2 regions of the Phyllobacterium sp. YR620 genome follow, and region 2 is predicted to be linked to the other one. Evidence: predicted binding sites of a transcription regulator. Region 2 holds the regulator's gene; the other holds the start of a gene.
What was found. The regulator HrcA, encoded in region 2, represses chaperone genes, less so after heat shock. The targets are predictions, from matches to a motif close to GTTAGCACTCNCNNNNNGNGAGTGCTAAC.
Positions count from the first base shown of each region.

Region 1 (11,837 bases), on a different contig from region 2:
CTTCGCGGATGACTTGGTCCAACGGCTTGGAATGATCGATCGCGCCAAGGTCATAAAGGTAACCCGGCAGATAGCCGGAAAAGACAATGCGATAGTCGAGAGGAATTCCGGGCGCGATCGCCCGTGCCATGCTGAAGATCACCGTCGTGCAATTGGCGGTGATCGTATTGTAGAATTTCGCCGTCGTCGCCAGATGGTTGGCGCTGTCGAGGTAAGACAGGAACAGCGCCTGGCGCGTTTCCGGACTGAGGTTGACCTGGTAGCGGTAGACGTCTTCCTTGCGCACATTGGTGCGCAGGCGGATGATGTCACGCTCGTCCGCTGCAATCATCGCCAGCTCGAACTGCTTGAAGAAGCCGCCGATCTCCGAGAACTCCTCATGGCGCTCCTTGCGGATTTCGGCCGAGAACACCACGTGCTCGCCATTGTTGAAACCGAAGCTCACCAAAGTGTGGGCGATCGCCGGGTTCGACCAATAGGAAAGAAAAATGTCGACGGTCGCAAGATCATCCAGCGTGTAGGTGCGCACTTCCCAGCGCGGAGTGTAGTCGGTCGTTGTGCGCCATTCGAAGTTGCGCACGTTTGAAAGCGTCACATAATTGCCGGTGAGCGTGCCCGTCACCGTCTGGGCAACATCATCCGCCCAGATCCGGGTGAGCGACGGCTTGATCGTACCCCACCAGTAGCCGAGCCCGATCATGATCGGGATCAGGACGATGAGCGCGCGCCAGACACGGCCCTTGAATTCCAGCCAGAGTACGGCGAAGGCGATTGTCACCCACAGGATCAGGCAGCCGATGGTCGCTGCAATACCAAGGGGCAGTTGATACCAGAGGGCCAGCCCGCCCCAGAGAAATGCCAGAAATGTCAGGAGGATGAGAAGGACTAACCCAAGAAATCGCAGGATGAACAATTGTTACGGTCCTCGACTGGAGAGGCGATGGATCCCTTATAAACGAAAACGGCGGATCGAAGCATCCACCGTTTCAGCAAACTATTGCAGCAGTATGAACGTTTCTCGGCACAGGACCGCGTGCGAACGCATCAGTTCCAGGGGATGAGGTTGCTCCAGCTGAAGCCCTTGCTCTTGCGGGCCGCGGCCTTGCGCTCGCGCTCTTTCTTGGCCTCGTCTTCGCCGAGCTGATCGGCGGCGGCGGTTGCCGCCGGCTGACGATATTCCAGCGGCGGTTCGCTCAGATAGCGGCGGTTCGTCGGCGATCCGGCGGTTGACGCCATCTTGCGGGCGCGGAAATCTGCGCCGACATCGGTCTTGTTGCCCTGGTTGGCCGGGACCTTGTCGTTGAAGAACCCGTATTCGGTCCTGTTGCTCGCAGACTTGGACGTGACCGGATCGGGGGCTACTTCCGGCACAAACTCGGCGTTGTTCTGGTTGGCCGTCGCAGTGTCGCGGATGCGCTTGCGCCGCTGCTCGGGCGATTCTGGCCAGGCCGGATTTCCGGCGGTCTCGACCGCATCCTGCGGGGCGGGCAATTGCATTGGCTTGCCGGTCGCCGGGCGAACGAGTTCCGGACGCGGATTGTAGGCAATCTGGTTGCTCTTCTTGGGACCCAAGGCGGCCATGTTGGCGACGTCGTCAAGCAGCTGGGTGCCGGCGGACTTGTCCGTACCATAGGTGGGTGACGAGACGCAGCCGCCAAGCGCAAGCGCGCCGACCATTGCACCAAGAACCGTTATGCGTCCGTTCAAATTCATCCTTGCAACTTTCCAGAGATAAGCCGGGCAGCATATCTGCCAATCAATTTTGCTTGATCAATGCCCTGCCTTAGAAATCAGGCAGTTCAATGGCAGCCTTTTATATGAGACCGGTTGTATTTAGCAAGCCAACAGGATTCTCAAGCAAATCAACGGCGGGGAGAACTTGTCTCCCCGCCATTCTATACATCAGGCAACGAGCTTTCCGAGCCGGGCCAATTCGTGCAGCGCCGCCGCGTCGCGGGCCGAAACGTCGGGATAGGCCGAATCGGAACCGACATCATGGGTATAACGCCATGACCGCGCGCATTTGGTGCCCGTCGCGCGCTCAGGGACAACTGCGACGCCCTTGACGTCATCCGTGACAAACGCATTGGCCGGTCCGGCTTCACCCTTGATCGTGATCGCGCTGGTGATGCAGATCTCGGCCATGTCGATATCCTTGACCGCCGCCAGCAGTTCCTTGTCGGCGATATAGACGACGGGAGCGGCTTCGAGCGACGAGCCGATCCGCTTGTCAGCGCGTTCGAGTTCGAGCGCACCCGTGACGACGCGGCGCACATCCTTGACCTTGCGCCATTTGGCGGCAAGCTCGTCATTTCTCCATTCGGCCGGCGTCGGGCGGAACTGTTCCAGATGCACCGAAACCGCATCCTTGTGCAGGTCGAGCCAGGCCTCCTCCATGGTGAAAGGCAGCATTGGCGCGAGCCATGTGACGATGCGGTCGAAAAGGTGCCTCACGACCTGCAGCGCTGCCTTGCGGCGGACGCTCGAGGGCGCGTCGCAATAGAGCGCGTCCTTGCGGATATCGAAATAGAAGGCCGACAGTTCCACATTCATGAAATCGATAAGCGCGCGGGTGATGCGCTTGAACTCGAAACCGTCATAGCCGGCACGCACCACCTCATCGAGTTCGGCAAGACGGTGCAACATCAGCTTCTCGAGTTCCGGCATATCGGCATGGGGAACCTCGTCGCCCTCATCATGAGCCAGGGTACCCAGCATCCAGCGGATCGTGTTGCGCAACTTGCGATAGGCATCGATGTTGGTCTGGATGATGTTCTTGCCGAGACGCTGATCTTCCCAGTAGTCCGTCGTCATGACCCAGAGGCGCAGGATGTCGGCGCCCGAATCCTTGATCACATCCTGCGGCGTGACCGTATTGCCGAGGGACTTCGACATCTTGCGGCCTTCCTCGTCCATGGTGAAGCCATGCGTGACGAGCGTATTATAAGGCGCACGGCCGCGCGTGCCGCAGCTTTCGAGCAGCGACGAGTGGAACCAGCCGCGGTGCTGATCCGAACCTTCGAGATAGACGTCGGCAGGCCACTTCAAATCGGGGCGATCTTCAAGCGTGAAGACATGGGTGGAACCCGAGTCGAACCAGACATCGAGAATGTCGGTTACCTGCGTCCAAGGCTCGTTCGCCTTTTCGCCGAGGAACCGTTCGCGCGCGCCTTTGGCAAACCAGGCATCGGCGCCCTCGTCCTCGAACGCAGCAAGAATACGGGCATTGACGGCGTCATCCTTGAGGACATTGCCATTATCGTCGGCAAAGACGCAGATCGGGACGCCCCAGGCGCGCTGGCGCGACAGGACCCAATCGGGTCGATCCTCGATCATGGCGCGCAGGCGGTTCTGACCGCCCGCCGGAACGAAGCGCGTCTCGTCGATTGCCGCAAGCGCGCGCGAGCGCAGGGTCGTGTGGTCGCCGAGGTCCTTGTCCATGTAGACGAACCATTGCGGCGTGTTGCGGAAGATCACCGGCTTCTTCGAGCGCCAGGAGTGCGGATAGCTGTGCTTGAGCCGGCCGCGCGCAAAAAGTGCGTCGCGCGCGATGAGTTCTTCGATGACGACCTTGTTGGCGTCGCCCTTCTTGCCGTTGTCGTCAATGACGCGGGCAGCACCGCCTTCGCGATCTGGACCGAAACCCGGCGCATCCTTAGTGTAGTAGCCCGCGTCGTCGACGGTGAATGGGATCACCGACGAGATGCCGCGCGCTTCGAGATCGCGACCGGCGTCCATCCATGCATCAAAGTCCTCGCGGCCATGGCTCGGCGCCGTGTGCACGAAGCCTGTACCCGCATCATCGGTGACGTGGTCGCCAGGTAACAAGGGCACGGCGAAATCATAACCACCGCCAAAACCATGGAGCGGATGGGCAAGCGTCATCGCCGCAAGTTCATCGGCCGTAACCGTGCGCAGCCGCTTGAAGGTCAGTTTGGCTTTCGCAGCCGATTCTTCGGCGAGCGCATCGGCAAAGATCAGCTTTTCGCCGGGACGCGGGCCAAAATCATTCTCCGCCGTTTCGACCTCGAAGAGACCGTAGGCGACACGCGGCGAATAGGCGACGGCGCGGTTGCCGGGGATCGTCCAGGGCGTCGTCGTCCAGATGACGACGGACGCGCTAAGCAGTTCACCATCCATTTTCTCACCGGTCCGAGCAATCATTCTCACTGGAAACTTCGCCCAGATCATATCGCTCTCGATATCCTGGTATTCGACCTCGGCCTCGGCGAGCGCGGTGCGCTCGACCACCGACCACATGACCGGCTTGGAACCACGGTAGAGCTGGCCCGACATGGCGAACTTCAACAACTCGCCGGCGATGCGGCTTTCCGCATGGAAGGCCATCGTCGTATAGGGATTGTCGAAATCGCCTTCGATGCCGAGCCGCTTGAATTCGCCGGACTGCACCTTGATCCAGTGCGTTGCGAACTCGCGGCATTCCTGGCGGAATTCGTTGATCGGCACATCGTCCTTGTTCTTGCCCTTGGCGCGATATTGTTCCTCGATCTTCCATTCGATCGGCAGGCCGTGGCAGTCCCATCCTGGAACGTAATTGGAATCGAAACCGCGCATCTGGAACGAGCGGGTGATGACATCCTTGAGGATCTTGTTGAGCGCGTGGCCGATATGGATATTGCCGTTGGCGTAGGGCGGGCCATCGTGCAGGACATAGCGCGGGCGATCCTTCGCGTCTTCGCGCAGCTTCCGGTAAAGATCGAGATCCTGCCAGCGCTTGACGAATTCCGGTTCCTTGGCGGGCAGGCCCGCGCGCATCGGGAAATCCGTTTGCGGCAGATAAAGTGTCTTCGAATAATCGAGTGTCGTGGCGGTGTCGGTCATTTTTCCAGCTTGTACAAGGCCCGCGCGTGATCGCCGCAGGCAGGGATTTCATGAAAAACATTGAAGCGCAACGGCGCTATCCCGGACCTTCCGCACCACGAAGCTCACGCTTCAGGTCCGCGGGAAGGCCGGGCCAGTAATTCGTATCGTCTGAACAGGTATGGACCTTGCGCAGGACCGGCGATCGCTTTTCATGACCGCGCTTTTAGCAATCACCGCCCGCAGAATAAAGAGGCATGCGCGATTATCTTCGCGGATGCCTCGTGCAATGTTAGAGCTTGAAGTCGAAGCGATAGGTTGCCTGCAGGCCGAAGGTCGCCTGATTTTCCGAGCCGCGCTGCTTGACGATGCTGGAATCGGCCGCCGGGCCCATCAAGCGGTTATATTCGGCATAGGCGCTGGTGGTGATCTTGTCGGTCGTCTGCCAGGTGATCTGGCCGCCGAAGCCGAGCGAATTCAGGCCGCCGCCCGGCGAATACTGACGAAGGCCGGATGCAGCGGATTCGCTGGCGTTTACGCCGTAATATTCCCTGAAATAATCCTTGGTCGCCACCGTTGCACGGGGACCTGCTGAAACGCGTACCGTGTCGGTCAGGTTCTTGAAGGCGTCGATGGCGAAATCGGCGACGACACCGTCATGCGCGCCGATGCCGCGGCGGACCTCAACGCGGCCACGAACGTTCTCGGTCGGATAGAATTCGGCGAAACCGCCGAGTTCGACGCCCCAGTCGACATCGTTGAGACCCTTGAGTTCATCATAGTCGCTGGAATCGCGACCGGTAATGAGCTTGCCGGTAATGCCGGCCCGGAACACACCCGTGTCGATAAAGCCAAGCGACGGGTTGTCGTTGAGCGAAGAAAACTTGAGCGAACTGCCGGGACGGCCTATCGAAATGACCGGTGCGGCCCGGAGCTTGTAATTTTTCGCACCTTCATAATCCGGAGCGACGAAACCCTTGGCACCGAGCGTGATGTACCAATCGCCGGACCACCAATGGTCGCCGCGCGAGCTCTGGGTCTGGTTGTCGGAATAATATTCATCGGCAAAAGCTGGTGCTGCAACGGAAAGGATTATGGCGCTCGCGAGAGCGCTAACAAGGCGAATAGACATGAAATAACTCCGGGGCCTGTCTGGGGGGTGGCAAGCGTACGCGTCAAAACTAATCGAGTGATAGATAAAATTGCATTGAGCAACGTGGTAAACAATTTACCACACTGGCGTCAACTGAATGGAAAAGCAAGAAATGCCTCCGACGCCTCGGATTTCTCCGAGAGGGCGGCAAGTGCCGGATATTCGCCGGCCGCGATCACGTCCGGCAGCATCTCACGGGTAAACCGATAGGCAACGGCGCTCGTAATATCCGCCTGGAGCGGCCGATCTGCGAAGATCCATGGGTCCGCCTGCTGCACTTCGGCTTCCAGCAAACGATACGCATCGGCAAGCTGGCCATGCACGCGATCAAGCCAAGGCTGATGCCGCTTTTCCGAAGGCCGCAGATCGTGCTCATAGACGATCTGGACGCTCTTTTCGCAGGCGGCGAGCGCGAGGCCGATGATCCGCTGCGAGCGCGTAAAATGCGTAATTTCCGCCGGTGTCAGCCCCAGCGCGGGTTCTGCAATGCGCTCGGCATATTCGAGGATCAGGCACGAATCCATCAGGACGACGCCTTCATTCGTCACGAGCGTCGGTGCTTTCACGACCGGATTGATCTTCGAAAAGGCCTCGAAGGCCCGGAAAACCGACAGGGACTCATGGGAAAATGGCAGGTTCAGCATTTTCAGTGAAATTGCTACCCGTCGCACATAGGGCGAATCCAGCATTCCAATCAGTCTCATTCCATCGCTCCCTTATTGTCAGATCATGGGTAAAGCGCCCATCTTCCTCAGTCGAAATTAATCTTCTGGTCCAGCGGCGACAACGGCTTGACACCTTGAAGCAGCGCACGCGCTTCCTCTTCGTCGCGCCGGATCTGCTGCATCATCGGCTCGAGACCGTCAAATTTTTCCTCGCCGCGCAGATAGCCGAAGAAAGAGACGGCGCAGGTTTCGCCGTAAAGATCGTCGCTGAAATCGAACACATATGTTTCAAGCAGCGGCTCGCCATCCGTATCGACGGTCGGCCTGCGGCCAAAGCTGGCGACGCCGTCAAGAAGCGTACCGTCGGCCCGGCGGAAGCGCACCGCATAAATTCCGTGCTTCAAATGGGTCTCGGGCGGAAGCACCATGTTGGCGGTCGGAAAGCCGATCGTGCGCCCCAGCTGCTTGCCGCCGACGACCGTGGCGCGAATGCGGTGCCGGTAGCCAAGGAGCCCGGCCGCCTCGACCACTTCACCTGCGCCAAACAGATCGCGAATGCGGCTTGACGAGATCGCATGGCCCCCCTCGTCACGGAAGGCATCGACGAGCGTGACGTGGAAGCCACGTTCTTCGCCCGCTGCCATCAGGAACGCCGGGCCACCCTGACGGCCCTTGCCGAAATGAAAATCGAAGCCGGCGACGATACGGGTTGCGCCAAGGCCATCAACGAGAATGCGGTCCACAAAGACATCCGCCGTCAATTGCGAGAATTCGCGGGTAAAATTGCATTCGACCACCGCATCGAATCCCAGCGCTTCGAGGATCGATGCCTTCTCGGCGGCGGGTGTCAACCGGTCCACCGGCTGGTCCGGCACGAAAACGCTGCGCGGGTGCGGCTCGAAGGTCAATACCAGCGATGGCTTGCCCTCGGCGCGTGCGGTCTCCAGCGCCCGGCCCAGAACGGCCTGGTGCCCACGGTGCACGCCGTCGAAATTGCCGATGGCGACAATGGCGCCCTTCAGTTCATCGGGCAAATGGGACGGATCGTTCAGACGCAGGATCGGCATATCTTTGTCTCACGCCAGGGCGGGCATCGTCGCAACGGGATTGCTTCCGTGCTTTGCGAGGAACGCGAGAAGCTTCTCAAGGTCGTGGACACCACCCATCGCATAATCCCCGGCATGAATACCGCCGGAGATATAGAGAACATCGATGCCGAAAAGATCGGCACCCTTTATGTCCGTCAGCATGCCGTCGCCGATGGCAAGAACCCGCGAAAGTTCGACAGGGGTGCCGCGCACGTCTTCCGCCGCGGCAATCGCCGCCTCGTAGATCGGGCGATGTGGCTTTCCTGCGATGAGCGTGCGGCCGCCAAGCTGCCCGTAATCGCGGGCAAGCGCCCCGGCGCACCAGATGAGGCGATCGCCGCGCTCGACGACGATATCCGGATTGGCGCAGATAAATGGCAGGTTGCGTGAGCGGAAGCGCACCAGCATGTCGGCATAGTCTTCCGGCGTTTCCGTATCGTCATCGAAGAAACCCGTGCAGACGACTACATCGGCTTCGCGCTCCTCCACCAGTTCCACATCAAGGCCGTCATAGAGGGTTTCGTCGCGCTCCGGCCCGAGATGAAACACAAGGCGGGGCGCGTTGCGGATCAATTCGCGGGTTACGTCGCCCGATGTGACGATCCGGTCATAGGCCGATTCTGGCACGCCAAGCGCATGAATCTGCTCGGCAACGCCGGCAAAGGGACGCGGCGCATTGGTGATGAGAACCACCGTCAGGCCGGCCTGCCGGGCCCGTTGCAAGGCCGCCGAGGCGGGTGCGAAGGAATCGACGCCATTGTGCAGGACGCCCCAGACATCACACAGCAGCACGTCGTAGCGATCCATCAATGCGTCGAGGCGCTGCAAATGTATCATGTCGGTCATGCCGGTCCCTTCAGGCAAAATACTATGCGACGAGAGTCTTGAGACTGTCTCGATTAGCGGATCGTGCCTGACCTGTCACGCCGGTTATGTTTGAAAAAGCTCACGTTGTGCCGTTCGGGGTTTCGGACGGGCACTATCTGCGATTGACACGACCTTTGCCTTCGTCTATCAAACACATGAACACATATTGATATGTTTGCTAGAGGCTTCACAATGTCAGACCCCCATGCCGGCCACGACCACACGCCTAAAGTCACTGCGGGCAACGAGACGAAAATGCTCATTGCACTTGCAATAACTTTTTCATTCATGATCGTCGAGATCGTGGGCGGCCTCATGGCGGGCTCGCTGGCACTGATTGCCGATGCCGGCCATATGTTCACCGATGTGGTGGCGCTGTCACTGGCCTACTTCGCCTTCCGTTTCGGCCGGCGCGCCGCTGATGAAAAACGCACTTTCGGCTATATGCGCTTCGAGGTCATTGCCGGGCTTATCAACGCCTTCACGCTGTTCGCCATTCTCATCTGGATAACGTACGAGGCCATTGAGCGCTTCCGCAATCCCGGCGAAGTCCTGGCCGGTCCCATGTTTATCGTCGCCACAGTCGGCCTTTTAATAAACATGCTGGTTTTCTGGATCCTGACACGCGGCGGCGATACCGAGCAGGTCAACATCAAGGGAGCGGTGCTGCACGTACTGGGCGATCTGCTGGGTTCCGTCGGCACGATCGTTGCCGCGATCGTGATCTACTATACCGGATGGACGCCAATCGACCCGATACTCTCTGTCTTCGTGTCCATTTTGATCCTGCGCAGCGCCTGGGCGCTCCTGCGCAACTCGTTGCATATCCTGCTCGAAGGCGCGCCAGACAATGCCGCACCTGAAGCCATCGAGCAGTATCTAAAGCAGACGGTTCCGGGACTTGCCGCCGTCCGCCATGTCCACGTCTGGATGATCACCTCGGGCAAGCCGCTGGCAACGCTGCATGTGCGCCCCGCTCCGGATACCAATCCGCGGCTTCTGGTCAAACAGGTCGAAGCCGAACTCATGAAGAAGTTCGAGATATCGCACGCAACAATTGCCATCGACTGGCCGGAGGATAGAGCGACGGACGATTGCTGCCTTGGCGATGATCTCCAGCAAGGGCACGAGCACGACCATTCCGGCCATGCACACGACGAGGCGGATCATGATCACAGCGCACATGATCATGCCGCGCACGAGCACGGGCATGAGGGGCACAAACATTGACCTCAACCCCTCCTCTCCCCCCTGAGCTTACAGTTCTCGCCGAAACCTTTCGTCTCCTTGGCGATCCGACGCGGCTGCGGATCCTCCTGTTCTGCCTCGAAGCGCCGCGCTCAGTTGGAGATATCGCCGCGAGCCTCGACCTGTCGCAATCGCTTGTCAGCCATCATCTGCGGCTCTTGCGCGGCGCCCGGCTCGTGCGCGGCAACCGGCAGGCAAAACAGATCTTCTACGAACTGGCCGACAAGCACGTCAGCGACATGCTTGTCGACATGACGCATCACGTGGGCGAAGAAAGCGCCGAGGATTGATGCGGTTGGGGCGCGTGTTTCCGCCTGATTTGCAGCATTGTGTGAATTCTGCCGTTTCGTCATTCGCATTTCACATGAATATGCCATAAAGCGGTTTGTAGATGGGCCCCGGCATCCAAGCATCGCCTCTCCAGGCCATTTTAAATGATGCTTTCCCTTGACTCTTCTTACCGATCCCACTATCTCCGGCCGCAGTTAGCACTCACCCCAAGCGAGTGCTAATACCGCGAATGGCGCTGCCATTCGCGTCATCGTTTTGACACCAACATCAAGGGTTCTAACCATGGCCAAGACCAAGTTCCGCCCGCTTCATGACCGCGTCGTCGTACGCCGCGTCGAATCCGAAGCAAAGACCGCTGGCGGCATCATCATTCCGGATACTGCCAAGGAAAAGCCGCAGGAAGGCGAAGTCATCGCCGTAGGCACCGGCGCTCGTGACGAAGCCGGCAAGCTCGTACCGCTCGATGTCAAGGCAGGCGATCTGATCCTGTTCGGCAAGTGGTCGGGTACGGAAGTCAAGATCGGCGGCGAAGACCTGCTGATCATGAAGGAATCCGACATTCTGGGCATCCTCGGCTAATCGCCGCGCATCCCGCAATCAACGAATTTAGATCAAACCGGGTTTAATCCCAGGAGAGATAAAATGGCAGCCAAAGAAGTAAAATTCAGCCGTGATGCGCGCGAGCGCATGCTGCGCGGCGTCAACATCCTTGCCGATGCAGTAAAGGTAACGCTCGGCCCGAAGGGTCGTAACGTTGTCATCGACAAGTCCTTCGGCGCACCGCGCATCACCAAGGACGGCGTCACCGTTGCCAAGGAAATCGAACTCGAAGACAAGTTCGAAAACATGGGCGCGCAGATGGTCCGTGAAGTCGCTTCGAAGACGAACGACATCGCCGGCGACGGCACCACGACCGCTACCGTTCTCGCCCAGGCCATCGTTCAGGAAGGCGGTAAGGCCGTTGCAGCCGGCATGAACCCGATGGATCTGAAGCGCGGCATCGACCTTGCTGTTGCCGAAGTCGTCAAGGACCTCGTCAAGAAGGCCAAGAAGATCAAGACCTCGGAAGAAGTTGCCCAGGTTGGCACGATCTCTGCCAATGGCGAATCCGAAATCGGTGAAATGATCGCCAAGGCGATGCAGAAGGTCGGCAACGAAGGTGTCATCACCGTCGAGGAAGCCAAGACCGCCGAGACCGAACTCGAAGTCGTCGAAGGCATGCAGTTCGACCGCGGTTACCTTTCGCCGTACTTCGTCACCAACCCGGAAAAGATGGTTGCTGACCTCGAAGACGCATACATCCTTCTCCACGAGAAGAAGCTCTCGAACCTCCAGGCTCTCCTGCCGGTTCTCGAAGCCGTCGTCCAGACCTCGAAGCCCCTCGTCATCATCTCCGAAGACGTCGAAGGCGAAGCCCTTGCAACGCTCGTCGTCAACAAGCTGCGCGGTGGACTGAAGATTGCTGCTGTCAAGGCTCCTGGCTTCGGCGATCGCCGCAAGGCCATGCTCGAAGACATCGCCATCCTCACCGGTGGTCAGGTTATTTCCGAAGACCTCGGCATCAAGCTCGAAAGCGTTACGCTCGACATGCTCGGCCGCGCTAAGAAGGTGTCGATCACCAAGGAAAACACCACGATCGTCGACGGCAATGGCAAGAAGGGCGAAATCAACGCTCGCGTCGGCCAGATCAAGCAGCAGATCGAA
Region 1 covers NZ_FNJP01000004.1:40,955-52,791, reverse strand. The annotation lists gene BLR72_RS14415 (Lnb N-terminal periplasmic domain-containing protein) at 1-913, opposite strand, end outside; gene BLR72_RS14410 (hypothetical protein) at 1,045-1,713, opposite strand; gene ileS (isoleucine--tRNA ligase) at 1,903-4,842, opposite strand; gene BLR72_RS14400 (MipA/OmpV family protein) at 5,114-5,953, opposite strand; gene BLR72_RS14395 (glutathione S-transferase) at 6,064-6,678, opposite strand; gene BLR72_RS14390 (bifunctional riboflavin kinase/FAD synthetase) at 6,726-7,706, opposite strand; gene BLR72_RS14385 (TIGR01459 family HAD-type hydrolase) at 7,716-8,564, opposite strand; gene BLR72_RS14380 (cation diffusion facilitator family transporter) at 8,787-9,824, shown strand; gene BLR72_RS14375 (ArsR/SmtB family transcription factor) at 9,821-10,132, shown strand; gene groES (co-chaperone GroES) at 10,416-10,712, shown strand; gene groL (chaperonin GroEL) at 10,776-11,837, shown strand, end outside.
Region 1: groES (co-chaperone GroES) is a predicted target of HrcA. The motif match lies at 10,327-10,355, and genes of this name have one in related genera.

Region 2 (11,837 bases):
GATGTCAGCGGCGATATCAGAGTAGGCGACGCATTTGCCCATCGGAATCTTGAGCAGCGCTTCCCAGACTCGCAGCTGAAAATCGGTGCCGATCGTCACGACTTTCAATGGCCGGTCGGCGCGCCATTCCGCCGGATTGAAAATCCGCCCGGCATAGGGGGCTGTGGCGGCCAGATCCTCGACATAGGTGGCGTTTGGCCAGCGCGAGGACATGTCGGCGAGCGCTTCTCGCTCCTTGCCGGCGTCGGCAAAGGCGAGGCCGGCAAGACCGCGATCCGTCACCATGATGAGCGCCAGTCCGAACGGCGATATGAGAAAGCCATATCGGATCGTCAAACCTGCGCCGCGGCTCTTATAGTCTCCCGGCGACATGCCTTCATGGGTAACGAAGAGATCGTGCAGCCGGCCAGGGCCGGAAAGTCCGGTCTCATAGGCGGTTTCGAGCAGCGGCATGCCTTCGTCAAGCAGCCGACGCGCATGATCGATCGTTACCGCCTGCAGGAAACCCTTCGGTGAGAGCCCGGCCCAGCGCGTAAAGAGCTTCTGCAGCGCAGTCGGCGAAAGTCCGGTGTCGCGCGCCAGAGTTTCAAGCGAAGGCTGGTCGCGATAATCCTTGCTGATGCGTTCGATGATGTGGCTGACAATGGCATAGTCGTCGCCGGTCGGAGTGATGTCTTTTTGAAGTATAGCGTGCGGTTTCATGAGCGTTTACCTCTTGTGCTGAGGATATATGACCACGCACCCGCTGTCGCCGCCACCCGATTCTTGACGGCCGAACCGGTCGGAAAGATTAGCGTCCCTTCGCCGTCGCAAGCGCTGTCTGAAAGGCCGAGGCAAAGCTTTCGCGGTCGTCGGGATTGAGGAACGAGCCGATGATGACGGCCTTGCCCTGTCCCTCGACGCGCATCGAGGTAATGCCGATCTCGGCATGACGGGCAATGCTGAACCGCGTCCAGTAAGGGTTGAATTCGTGCTGCCTTGCCCGTCCCGAAGGCGCGACCTGACGGATATGCAGGGCAACGCGCGAAATGCTGACTTCTTCGTGTGCTTTCGCTGCAGCGTAGTTCATGCGAAACGCCACGTAGACGATGACGACGTCCAGCCCGAAAAAGCCGAATACCGGCCAGGCGCCGATCGACAGAAAGAAAAGGCCGGTCATAAAACTGCTGACCCCAAGCGTTCCCATAAGAACAAGAAATCCGAAACGGCCAAGCGATCGATGTGGCACAAGAAGCGCACGGAAGATTTCTTCTTCGTTCATCGCGGCCGGGTCAATCGGGTTTGTTGTTTGGCTCATGGGGCTCAAGTATAGAGGGGTCATGGAAAATCCCAAGCCGAAAATCGATCAGAACGCTGTGACCGCCAGGCCCGCCAAGGTAGGGCGGCGTGTTCCGGGTACGCGCTACACGGCGGCGGAGATCCACGAGATATTTCGCCGGTTTTCGATCCAGCGGCCGGAGCCAAAGGGGGAACTCGAACACGTCAATCCGTTCACCCTGCTTGTCGCCGTGGCGCTTTCGGCGCAGGCAACCGATGTCGGCGTCAACAAGGCGACGCGCGTGCTCTTCAAGGTCGCCGACACGCCGGAAAAGATGGTAGCCCTAGGGGTAGAGAGGCTTGGCGAATATATCCGAACGATCGGGCTGTGGCGCAACAAGGCCAAGAACGTCATCGCGCTGTCGCAAGCACTGGTCGAAAAATACGGCAGCGTCGTTCCCGATGATCGTGACGAACTGGTCAAGCTGCCGGGGGTTGGCCGTAAGACTGCCAATGTCGTCCTCAGCATGGCGTTCGGCCAGGCTACGATGGCGGTGGACACGCACATCTTCCGCATCGGCAACCGCCTTGGCCTTGCGCCCGGCAAGACCCCGGACGAGGTGGAGGCGAAGCTGATGAAAATCATTCCGTCGGAATATCTCTATCATGCGCATCACTGGTTGATCCTGCACGGCCGATATGTGTGCAAGGCGCGTAGGCCGGAATGTTCGGCCTGTGTCATCGCCGATATCTGCAAGGCAGCGGAAAAGACCTCGGAAATCCCGGCGCCGCTGGTGCCGCTGCCGCCGCAGGCTATCTGACGGCTACAGGCCGTGCCGCACTGGCGACGGCTTTGTGGAGGTGCACCATGAGCGCTGCGGCAAAGAGCGGCGTCAGGAGGTTGAGCAATGGCACAGCCATAAATGCGGCGATGAGCAGGCCCGCGAGGAAGACCGTACCGGCATTCTGCGCCCGCAAGGCCTTTGCTTCGGCTTCGGATCGAAAACGCATCGCGGCGAACTCGAAGAACTCGCGGCCCAGCAGATAGCCATTGACGATGAAGAATGCGATCAGGTTGACGCCGGGAATGAGCAACATCAGCAGGGCGGCAATATTGCCGAGAATGACGACGCCAAAGAAGCGGATCGAAAGGACCATCGAGCGCATGGCAGGCAGCGGCTTTCCGGCCGGGTCGCCAGGGTAGTCTTCCTTTTCGACGACCTCCGCAACATCGTCAAGAAAAAGCCCGGCTACGATGGCGGTAACTGGAGCAATCAGCAACGCCAGTCCCAATGCGAGCCCGATGCTGGCAAAGAGGCCGGCGATGAAGCCGATCCAGCCCGTCCAGGATGGCAAATCCGGCATCATTCCTTGGAAAAAAGGGAGCGCGAGCCATTCGAAGATTTCGCGCAGCCCAAACCATGCGCCGACGAGCAGCAGCAATGTCAGCCCCAGCGATTTCCACAGGACGGCGCGAAATTCCGGACGGAAGAGGTGACTGGCGGCGGCGCGGGCGCTTTCGACGATCATCGGGCATTTTGCTCCATGGCGTAGGCACCCGACATAAGCGCAACTGACCCTTCGGACAAGGTGTTCGCCCAAGTGGGGGGTGGTCAATTCTGTCGCGACGGGGTAGAGCAGGCAAAACAACGCCAACAGGTCTGCGATCTATCCCGGAGTTTCCATGTCCACTTATGACGTGCTTTGCATAGGCAACGCCATTGTCGATATCATTGCCCGCACCGATGACGATTTCATCATCAAGAACGGCATTATCAAAAATGCAATGAACCTGATCGATGCCGATCGGGCCGAGTTCCTCTACGAGCGAATGGGTCCCGCGATCGAGGCGTCCGGCGGCAGCGCCGGCAATACCGCGGCGGGCGTTGCCAGCCTCGGCGGACGCGCCGCCTATTTCGGCAAGGTAGCGGATGATCAGCTTGGACACGTTTTTACCCATGATATCCGTTCGCAAGGCGTCGCCTTCGACACGCGTGTGCTGGCTTCACCGCCACCCACCGCGCGCTCGATGATTTTCGTGACGCCCGATGGCGAGCGCTCGATGAACACCTATCTCGGCGCCTGCATTGAACTCGGGCCGGAGGATGTCGAGAGTTCCAAGGTTTCCCAGGCCAAGGTCACCTATTTCGAGGGCTATCTCTGGGATCCGCCGCGCGCCAAGGAAGCCATCCGCCTGTCGGCAAAGATCGCTCATGAGCACAAGCGGGAAGTCTCGATGACCCTCTCGGATCCGTTCTGCGTCGATCGCTACCGCGAGGAGTTTCTTGATCTGATGCGCTCCGGCACGGTCGACATCGTTTTTGCCAATGAGGCGGAAATGAAATCGCTGTACCAGACGGACAACTTTGAGGAAGGGCTCGAGTTGATCCGCAGGGATTGCAAGCTCGCTGCCGTCACCCGTTCGGAAAAAGGTTCTGTGGTCGTTACCGGCGACGAGACCGTTGCGGTTCCAGCCATCGAGATCGAGGAACTGGTCGATACCACAGGCGCGGGCGATCTTTATGCTGCGGGTTTCCTTTTCGGCTACACCAACGGCCGCTCGCTGACCGATTGCGCCCGCCTCGGCTCGCTGACGGCCGGGCTTGTCATCCAGCAGATCGGTCCGCGCCCGCAGATCAATCTGAAGGCCGCGGCGGAGCGGGCGGGGCTGCTCTGATCAAGCCTTCCCGCTCAAGCTCGTCCGCACTGCGGCCGGGCTTGTGATAGGTCGGCAGATACCAGCCGAAATAGAGCGCGCCGCCTCGGACCGTGAAGGCGGCAAGCGCCGCGACGAGCGCGGAAATCTCCGTCCCGACGTCAAACCGGTGCAGCACGATATAGACAAGTGAGCCGGCGAGCGCCGCCGTGACATAAATTTCGCGGCGCATCACCACTGATGGCTCCCCCGAAATGATATCACGCAGGATGCCGCCGAATGTCGCCGTCATGATGCCGGTCACCACCGCAATGGTCGAGTCGAAGCCGAGTGCAAGGCTCTTCGCCGCGCCCATGACACTGTAGGCAGCAAGCCCGACCGCATCGAGCCAAAGGAGAACGCGATAGCGTGATTCTAGCAGGTTGGCGGTGAAATAGACAAGGATTGCCGCTGCGGCGCAGACGAGGAGGCTCATCGGATCCTTCACCCAGAAGACGGGAACGCCGAGGATGAGGTCGCGCAACGTCCCGCCGCCGATTCCGGTGACCGCGGCGAGAAAGATGAAGGCCATGATGTCGAGCTGGCGCCGCGAGGCCGCCAGAGCTCCCGTCGCGGCGAAAAGGAAAATTCCGGCATAGTTGAACAGCTGAATCATGGTCACCGGCAGTTTCCCCTCGCCGTTATTTTGTCCCACGATAGAGCATGACCGGAAAATGAAAAGAGCCGCATTCCGGTCAGGGAAATGCGGCTCCTTGGAACGTCGTTACGACCGATCAGGCGTCTTTTTCAGCCTGCGGATTGATCGGGCCGGGTTCCGGCTGAGCTTCGCCGGCGGCCTGCTTGGGTCCGCCCCGCGACACGCCGACAAGCGCCGGCCGCAGCACGCGGTCGCCGATGACAAAGCCAGCCTGCGCAACCTGCACCACCGTATTATGCGGAACATCCGCATTCGGAATTTCGAACATCGCCTGGTGGAAGTTCGGATCGAACTTCTGACCCTGCGGCTCGATTTTCTTGACGCCGTGGCGTTCCATAGCGGTGAGCATGGAGCGTTCCGTCATCTCGACGCCCTCGACGAGACCCTTAAGGCCGGCATCGCCGCCTGCAAGTGCATCGGCGGGAACCGCTTCGATGGCGCGCTTCAGATTGTCGGATACCGCAAGCATGTCGCGGGCGAAGTTGGCAACCGAATAGCTGCGCGCGTCATGGACGTCGCGCGCGGTCCGCTTGCGCAGGTTTTCCATATCTGCGGCAAGGCGCAGCAACTGGTCCTTCAGATCGTTGTTTTCGGCGCGCAGCGCGTCGAGTTCGGCGGTCGTTGCCTGCTCCTGGTCTTCCTCGGCAAGCGCATATTCCTCGGCCTTGCGCGATTTAAGAAAATCATCGGCAGCGCGCTTCAGCGCATCGCGATCGCGCGGATTCTTCAGGTCGCGCTGATCGAGATCCGGGGTGTCGTGAAGTTTCTTGTCTTCAGCCATCTATCCTGTCCGTTCATTTTTCGAAGTTGCGCTGGATATCGACGTTCGGCTCTTGAAAATCAAGTCTTATCGCAAAAGGCGGGATACGAGCTGGGCGGTATAGTCGACCATCGGCACGATCCGGGCATAGTTGAGCCGGGTCGGGCCGATGACGCCGAGGGCGCCGATGATGCGCTGCTCCGAGTCCCGATAGGGCGCGATCACCAGCGACGAACCCGACAGCGAGAACAGCTTGTTTTCTGACCCGATGAAGATGCGCACGCCGGGTCCCGCCTCGGCGAGGTCGAGAAGCTGCAGCGTTCCTTCCTTGGTTTCGAGATCGTCAAAGAGGTGGCGCAGCCTGTCGAGATCGGCCTCGGCGTTGATCGAATCGAGAAGATTGCCGCGCCCGCGCACGATCAGGCGCGGCGGCTGCCCGCTGCCTGCGCCGCCCCAGACCGCCAGCCCCTGTTGCACCAGATGTTGCGACAAGGCATCGAGTGCCTGCTGGGTCTCGTCCTTGAGCCGGCCGATTTCCTGGCGCGCCTCGCTGATCGTGCGGCCCTGGATATGCGCATTGAGAAAGTTCGAAGCTTCGATGAGCTGTGAGGGCGTCACGCCAACGGGCAAATCGATAACGCGATTTTCGATATCCCCGCTCTGGCTGACAAGAACGGCCAGGGCCTTGGTCGGCTCGAGGCGCACGAACTCGATGTGTTTCAGCGCGCCTTCCGCCTTGGTCGCAAGCACAAGACCGGCGCCGCGCGACATGCCGGAGAGGATTTGGCTCGCCTGCGTCAGCACAGTTTCAGTCGACTGGTCTTCGCTTGAGGCACGAACCTGCGCCTCGATCGAGTTGCGCTCAGCGGCGGAAAGATCGCCGACTTCCATGAAGGCGTCGACGAAGAAGCGCAGCCCGAGCTGCGTCGGGAGGCGTCCGGCCGAAATATGCGGTGCATAGACCAGTCCGAGATGCTCGAGATCGCTCATGACGTTGCGGATCGTCGCCGGCGACAGCGACACGGGGAGAATCCGCGAAAGGTTGCGCGAGCCGACCGGTTCGCCGTCGCCAAGATAGCTCTCGACGATGCGCCGGAAAATGTCGCGCGACCGCTGGTCAAGCGACTGATATGCCTCCGGTACCACGGCCCGTTTCATCTTGCCTCGTATGTCTGCTTGTTACAGCCCTGATATAAGCATTGTCCGGGCAATCATCAAAGCCTTTGCTTCGATCTGCCATCACGGCTAAAAGGCCGGACCACAGATTTTCAAAGAGGTCTTTCCAATGCGTCCTTCCAAGCGAGCCCCCGACGAGATGCGCGCCATCTCCTTCGAACGCGGCGTTTCCAAGCATGCCGAGGGCTCGTGCCTTGTCAAATTCGGCGACACCCACGTTTTGTGCACAGCGAGCCTTGAGGAAAAGGTGCCAGGCTGGATGCGCAACACCGGCAAGGGTTGGGTAACGGCCGAATACGGCATGTTGCCGCGCTCGACCGGCGATCGCATGCGCCGCGAGGCATCCTCGGGCAAACAGGGCGGCCGCACGCTGGAAATCCAGCGGCTGATCGCCCGCTCGCTGCGTGCGGTCGTAGACCTTCAGGCGCTTGGCGAAGTGCAGATCACGGTGGACTGCGACGTTATCCAGGCCGATGGCGGCACGCGCACGGCTGCCATCACTGGCGGTTGGGTCGCTCTGCACGAGTGCCTGCGCTGGATGGAAGCACGCCAGATGATCAAGGTCGAAAAAGTACTGAAGGACCACGTTGCGGCGATCTCATGCGGAATTTCCAACGGCACGCCGGTGATCGACCTCGATTATCAGGAGGATTCGACGGCACAGACGGACGCGAACTTTGTCATGACTGGCAAGGGTGGTATCGTCGAGGTGCAGGGAACCGCCGAAGGCGAGCCCTTTTCTGAGGAAGAACTGCTTGCCCTTATGAGCCTTGCCCGCAGCGGCATCGGGCGGCTGGTCAACCTGCAGCAGATGGCTGTGAGCTAAAAGCCCGAGACCATGCGACCATCCGGTATCCTTGAAACGGCGCTTTATGTTACGGACCTTGCGGCCGCCAAGGACTTCTATGCCGGCATTCTCGGGCTCGAGATCATATTGGAGACGCCGAAGCGGTCCATCTTTTTTCGCTGCGGCGCCGGTGTCCTCATCCTGTTCGATCCCGTGCTTATCAACGAGCGCCCGCCCGGCAGCCTGCCTATCCCCTCGCATGGGGCAACAGGCCCGGGCCACGTCTGTTTCAAGGCGACACGGGATGAAATCGCCGGATGGAAATCCCATCTTGAGGCAAATGGCATCGAGATCGAAAGCGAGTTCGATTGGCCTAACGGCGCGCGCTCGCTCTACTTCCGTGATCCCGCCGGAAACTCGATCGAATTCGCAGAACCGAAATTATGGAATTTGGAATGAGAAAACTCGAAAAGGGCAAACTGCTCGTCGCAAGTCACAATCAGGGCAAGATCAATGAGATGATCGACCTTCTGGGACCATTCGGCTTTGAAGTGGTTTCCGCTGGCGATCTCGGCCTGCCGGAGCCGGATGAGACCGGAACCACGTTCGAGCAAAATGCCTATATCAAGGCCTATGCAGCGGCGAAGGCGACCGGCCTCGTTGCGCTCTCCGATGATTCCGGCCTTTGCGTCGACGCGCTCGGCGGCGATCCCGGCGTTTACACGGCGAACTGGGCGGAACTTCCCGATGGAAAGCGCGATTTCAGCCACGGCATGGAAAAGGTGGAAAAGGCCTTGCAGGATAAGGCCGCGACAAGCCCCGACCAACGCAGCGGGCGTTTCGTATCCGTCATCTGCCTCGCCTGGCCGGACGGCGAAGCCAATTACTATCGCGGCGAGGTCGAGGGCGAGATCGTCTGGCCGCCGCGCGGCAGCGCTGGCTTCGGTTACGATCCCGTATTCAAGCCGGAAGGCTATGAGGCGACCTTCGGCGAGATGACAGCTGAACAGAAGCATGGCTGGAAGCCGGGTGACGAAAAGGCGCTGTCGCACCGCGCCCGTGCCTTCCAGCATTTCGCCAGGGATTGTCTGGACGCAGGATGACCCGCAACGATCCGATCACACGCCGGAGTTTTGCAGTTTGGCTCCCACCCTTTCCCCGTCTGGGAAGGGTCATTGCTGTTCAACGGGGTAGGGGACGGGTCTGATGGCGTCCTTGCCAGTGATTCCCGCCGCCCCGGACCTGCGGTCCGACCTTCTCCAAGAGTTCGAGGGTAAGGGAGGGCGCACGAAATCGCACCCCGACAAGGGCGAGAGCGGGTTTGGGGTCTATGTGCACTGGCCATTCTGCATGGCAAAGTGTCCCTACTGCGATTTCAATTCGCATGTGCGGCATCAGCCGGTGGACCAGAAGCGCTTCGCCGCTGCGTTTGCCCGCGAGCTCGCGACAATGCGCCAGCGCACCGGCGAGCGCACAGTGTCCAGCATATTTCTCGGCGGGGGGACTCCCTCGCTGATGCACCCCGATACGGTCGGCTCGGTTCTGGATGCGATCGCGCAGAACTGGCACGTGCCCGCGGGCATCGAGATCACCCTCGAAGCAAACCCCACCAGCGTGGAGGCTGATCGGTTTCGCGGCTATCGCGCCGCAGGCGTTAACCGCGTTTCGCTTGGCGTGCAGGCACTAAATGATGCCGATCTGCGCCGCCTCGGCCGCATGCATAGTGTCGATGAGGCACTTGCGGCGATCGGCCTTGCACGGGAAATCTTCCCGCGGCTGTCCTTCGACCTCATCTATGCGCGGCCGGACCAGAGCGTCGAGGCATGGCGTGAAGAACTTGTGCGTGCCATCTCCTTTGCCGCCGATCACCTCTCGCTTTACCAATTGACCATCGAAGAAGGCACGCCCTTCTACAATCTCTGGCAGGCAGGAAAGCTCGTTACGCCGGACGGCGATCATGCGGCCGCGCTCTATGCCGAAACGCAGGATGTGACTGCAAAGCACGGCCTGCCGGCCTACGAGATTTCCAATCATGCCATTCCGGGCGCCGAGTCGCAGCACAATCTCGTCTACTGGCGCTACGGCGAATATGTCGGTGTGGGACCCGGCGCTCATGGGCGCTTTGTCGAGGACAATATACGCGCCGTGACGATCACCGAGCGCCATCCTGAAACCTGGGTCGAAAAGGTCGAGGCAGCGGGACACGGCATTATCGAGGAAGAGCGCCTTGATCGCGAGCAGGAAGGCGACGAATTCCTGCTCATGGGTCTGCGGCTTGTCGAGGGGATCGACCTTGCGCGCTACGAACGCCTTACTGGCCACAGCGTCAAGGAGAAGCGGGTAATTTCCCTCGCCGAGCAGGGGCTTATCGAGTATGTCGGCAATAGCCGCATACGCACGACCCCGCAGGGCGCGATCGTTCTCAATGCGGTCATCGCCGATCTCGCGGCTTGAGGGGAAAAACAGGTGTCCAAAGCTGAAACCGGCGACCGGCATTATCAGATCGGCAGCGCCAGCTTCCGGGCTCGTCCGCTCGAGCCGGCGCTCTACATCGTGGCGACGCCCATCGGCAATCTAGGCGATATGACGATCCGCGGCGTCGAAACCCTTGCCGCCGCCGACATCATTGCCTGCGAGGATACTCGGGTGAGCCGCGTCCTGCTGGAGCGCTATGGCATTTCACGCCGCCCTTTCGCCTATCACGAGCACAATGCCGAAATCGCCGGCCCTAAACTGATCGAGGCGCTGCTTGCCGGAAAGAGCGTTGCACTCGTCTCCGATGCGGGAACGCCACTCGTCGCCGATCCCGGCGGCAGGCTGGTGCCGGAGGCCAAGGCGGCCGGAATCAGGGTGGTGCCCATACCCGGCGCCTCATCCGTCCTTGCCGCGCTGACGGCGTCGGGCCTCTTCAAGGACTCATTTTACTTTGCCGGCTTTTTGTCGTCGAAACAGGGACAGCGCCGTGCCCGGCTGGCGGAACTCAAGGCGCTCGATGCGGCACTGGTTTTCTTCGAATCGCCCAACCGCGCTGCCGCGACGCTTGCGGATATGGCCGATATATTCGGCGCGGAACGCCCGGCTTCCCTCTGCCGCGAGTTGACCAAGACCTATGAGACCATCGTGACCCTACCGCTGAAGCAGCTGGCCGAGACGTTCGCGGACGAGGATCGCATCCGCGGCGAGGTGGTTCTCGTCGTCGGTTCTCCCGTCGAGGATGCGAATATTCCCCGCTCCGACGAAGATGTCGACGCGTTGCTGCGCGCGCTTGTCCTCGAAATGTCGCCGGCAAAGGCGGCCGGAGAGGCGGCGCGCATGACCGGGCGGCCCAAGGGCGAACTCTATCAACGGTTGCTGGCAATGAAATGAGCGCGCGGGGCGGCAGGCGCAAGGCATACCGCCGCGGCCATTCCGCCGAGCGGCTCGCCGCGCTCGCCCTCATGCTGAAGGGCTATCGCATAGTCACCCGCCGGTACCGCACCAAGGTCGGCGAGATCGATCTGATTGCCCGCCGCGGCAATATCGTCGCCATTATCGAGGTGAAGGCACGGGCACGGCTCGACCAGGCGATGGACTCGGTAAACATCCTCGCGCAGCGCCGCATCGAGGCGGCAGCCGATCAATGGCTGGCGCGCCAACCGGATCAGGCGTTGCTGTCAGTGCGGTTCGATCTTGTGGCGATCCTGCCCTGGCGCTGGCCGGTACATGTGCCTGCAATTTTTACAAGCTGAGGGTCAGCTGCAATTCGCCCAGTGTGACCCGGTGGTGGGCTCCAGATTGGATCCATCGCGACGCCGCTCAGAGCGTTGAGAATTTCATGGCGCCGAGATGGCAAAGTCGGCCGCGCCAGTTCTACCTAAAAAGGGTGCTTGCATTTTCTGATTAACACTATAAAAGTAGTCGTGTATCGCTTGAAATTGCGCCCGCTTTGTTCCACCCTGAGGTGAGCGGGGCTGCTTGCTGTTTGATTGATAGAACGAGAATCTGCAAGCTCTTGGTTTTTCAGAAATTCCATGCTCCGCCTTCGGTTTCGGCGCATTTCTGTTCCTTATAAACCGCTGACCTTTCATGGATAATCCCTGCAACCATTGGGATTATCGCATTCATGTCCATCAGCAAGACCCAGCTTTCTGTCTTTCCAGCCTTTTTCCGCGTGCGGAATGAAGTGCTTGTGGTCGTGGGCAATGGCGAAGAGGCGCTTAACAAAGCGCGATTGCTCGATCAGACGAATGCGGCAATTCGCGTTGTCGCCGATGCGCCCGAACCGGAACTCGCGGTCTTCCTGCGCGATGGCGGATATGAACACGTCGCGGAAAAATTTGCTCCCAAGCAACTGACCGGTGCAAAACTGGTCTTCATCGCTACCGGCGATGAAGACCAGGATCGAGAGATTGCCGCCGAAGCGCGCCGCCAGCACATTCCAGTCAACGTCGTCGACCGTCCCGACCTTTGCGATTTCTTCACGCCTGCCATCGTCAACCGAGCACCGCTCGCAATCGCCATAGGT
Region 2 covers NZ_FNJP01000002.1:292,779-304,615, reverse strand. The annotation lists gene BLR72_RS08260 (methylated-DNA--[protein]-cysteine S-methyltransferase) at 1-702, opposite strand, end outside; gene BLR72_RS08255 (DUF2244 domain-containing protein) at 791-1,297, opposite strand; gene nth (endonuclease III) at 1,296-2,078, shown strand; gene BLR72_RS08245 (sulfate transporter family protein) at 2,071-2,787, opposite strand; gene BLR72_RS08240 (adenosine kinase) at 2,942-3,934, shown strand; gene BLR72_RS08235 (trimeric intracellular cation channel family protein) at 3,894-4,574, opposite strand; gene grpE (nucleotide exchange factor GrpE) at 4,687-5,391, opposite strand; gene hrcA (heat-inducible transcriptional repressor HrcA) at 5,458-6,528, opposite strand; gene rph (ribonuclease PH) at 6,656-7,372, shown strand; gene BLR72_RS08215 (VOC family protein) at 7,385-7,792, shown strand; gene rdgB (RdgB/HAM1 family non-canonical purine NTP pyrophosphatase) at 7,789-8,436, shown strand; gene hemW (radical SAM family heme chaperone HemW) at 8,540-9,787, shown strand; gene rsmI (16S rRNA (cytidine(1402)-2'-O)-methyltransferase) at 9,800-10,699, shown strand; gene BLR72_RS08195 (YraN family protein) at 10,696-11,061, shown strand; gene cysG (siroheme synthase CysG) at 11,436-11,837, shown strand, end outside.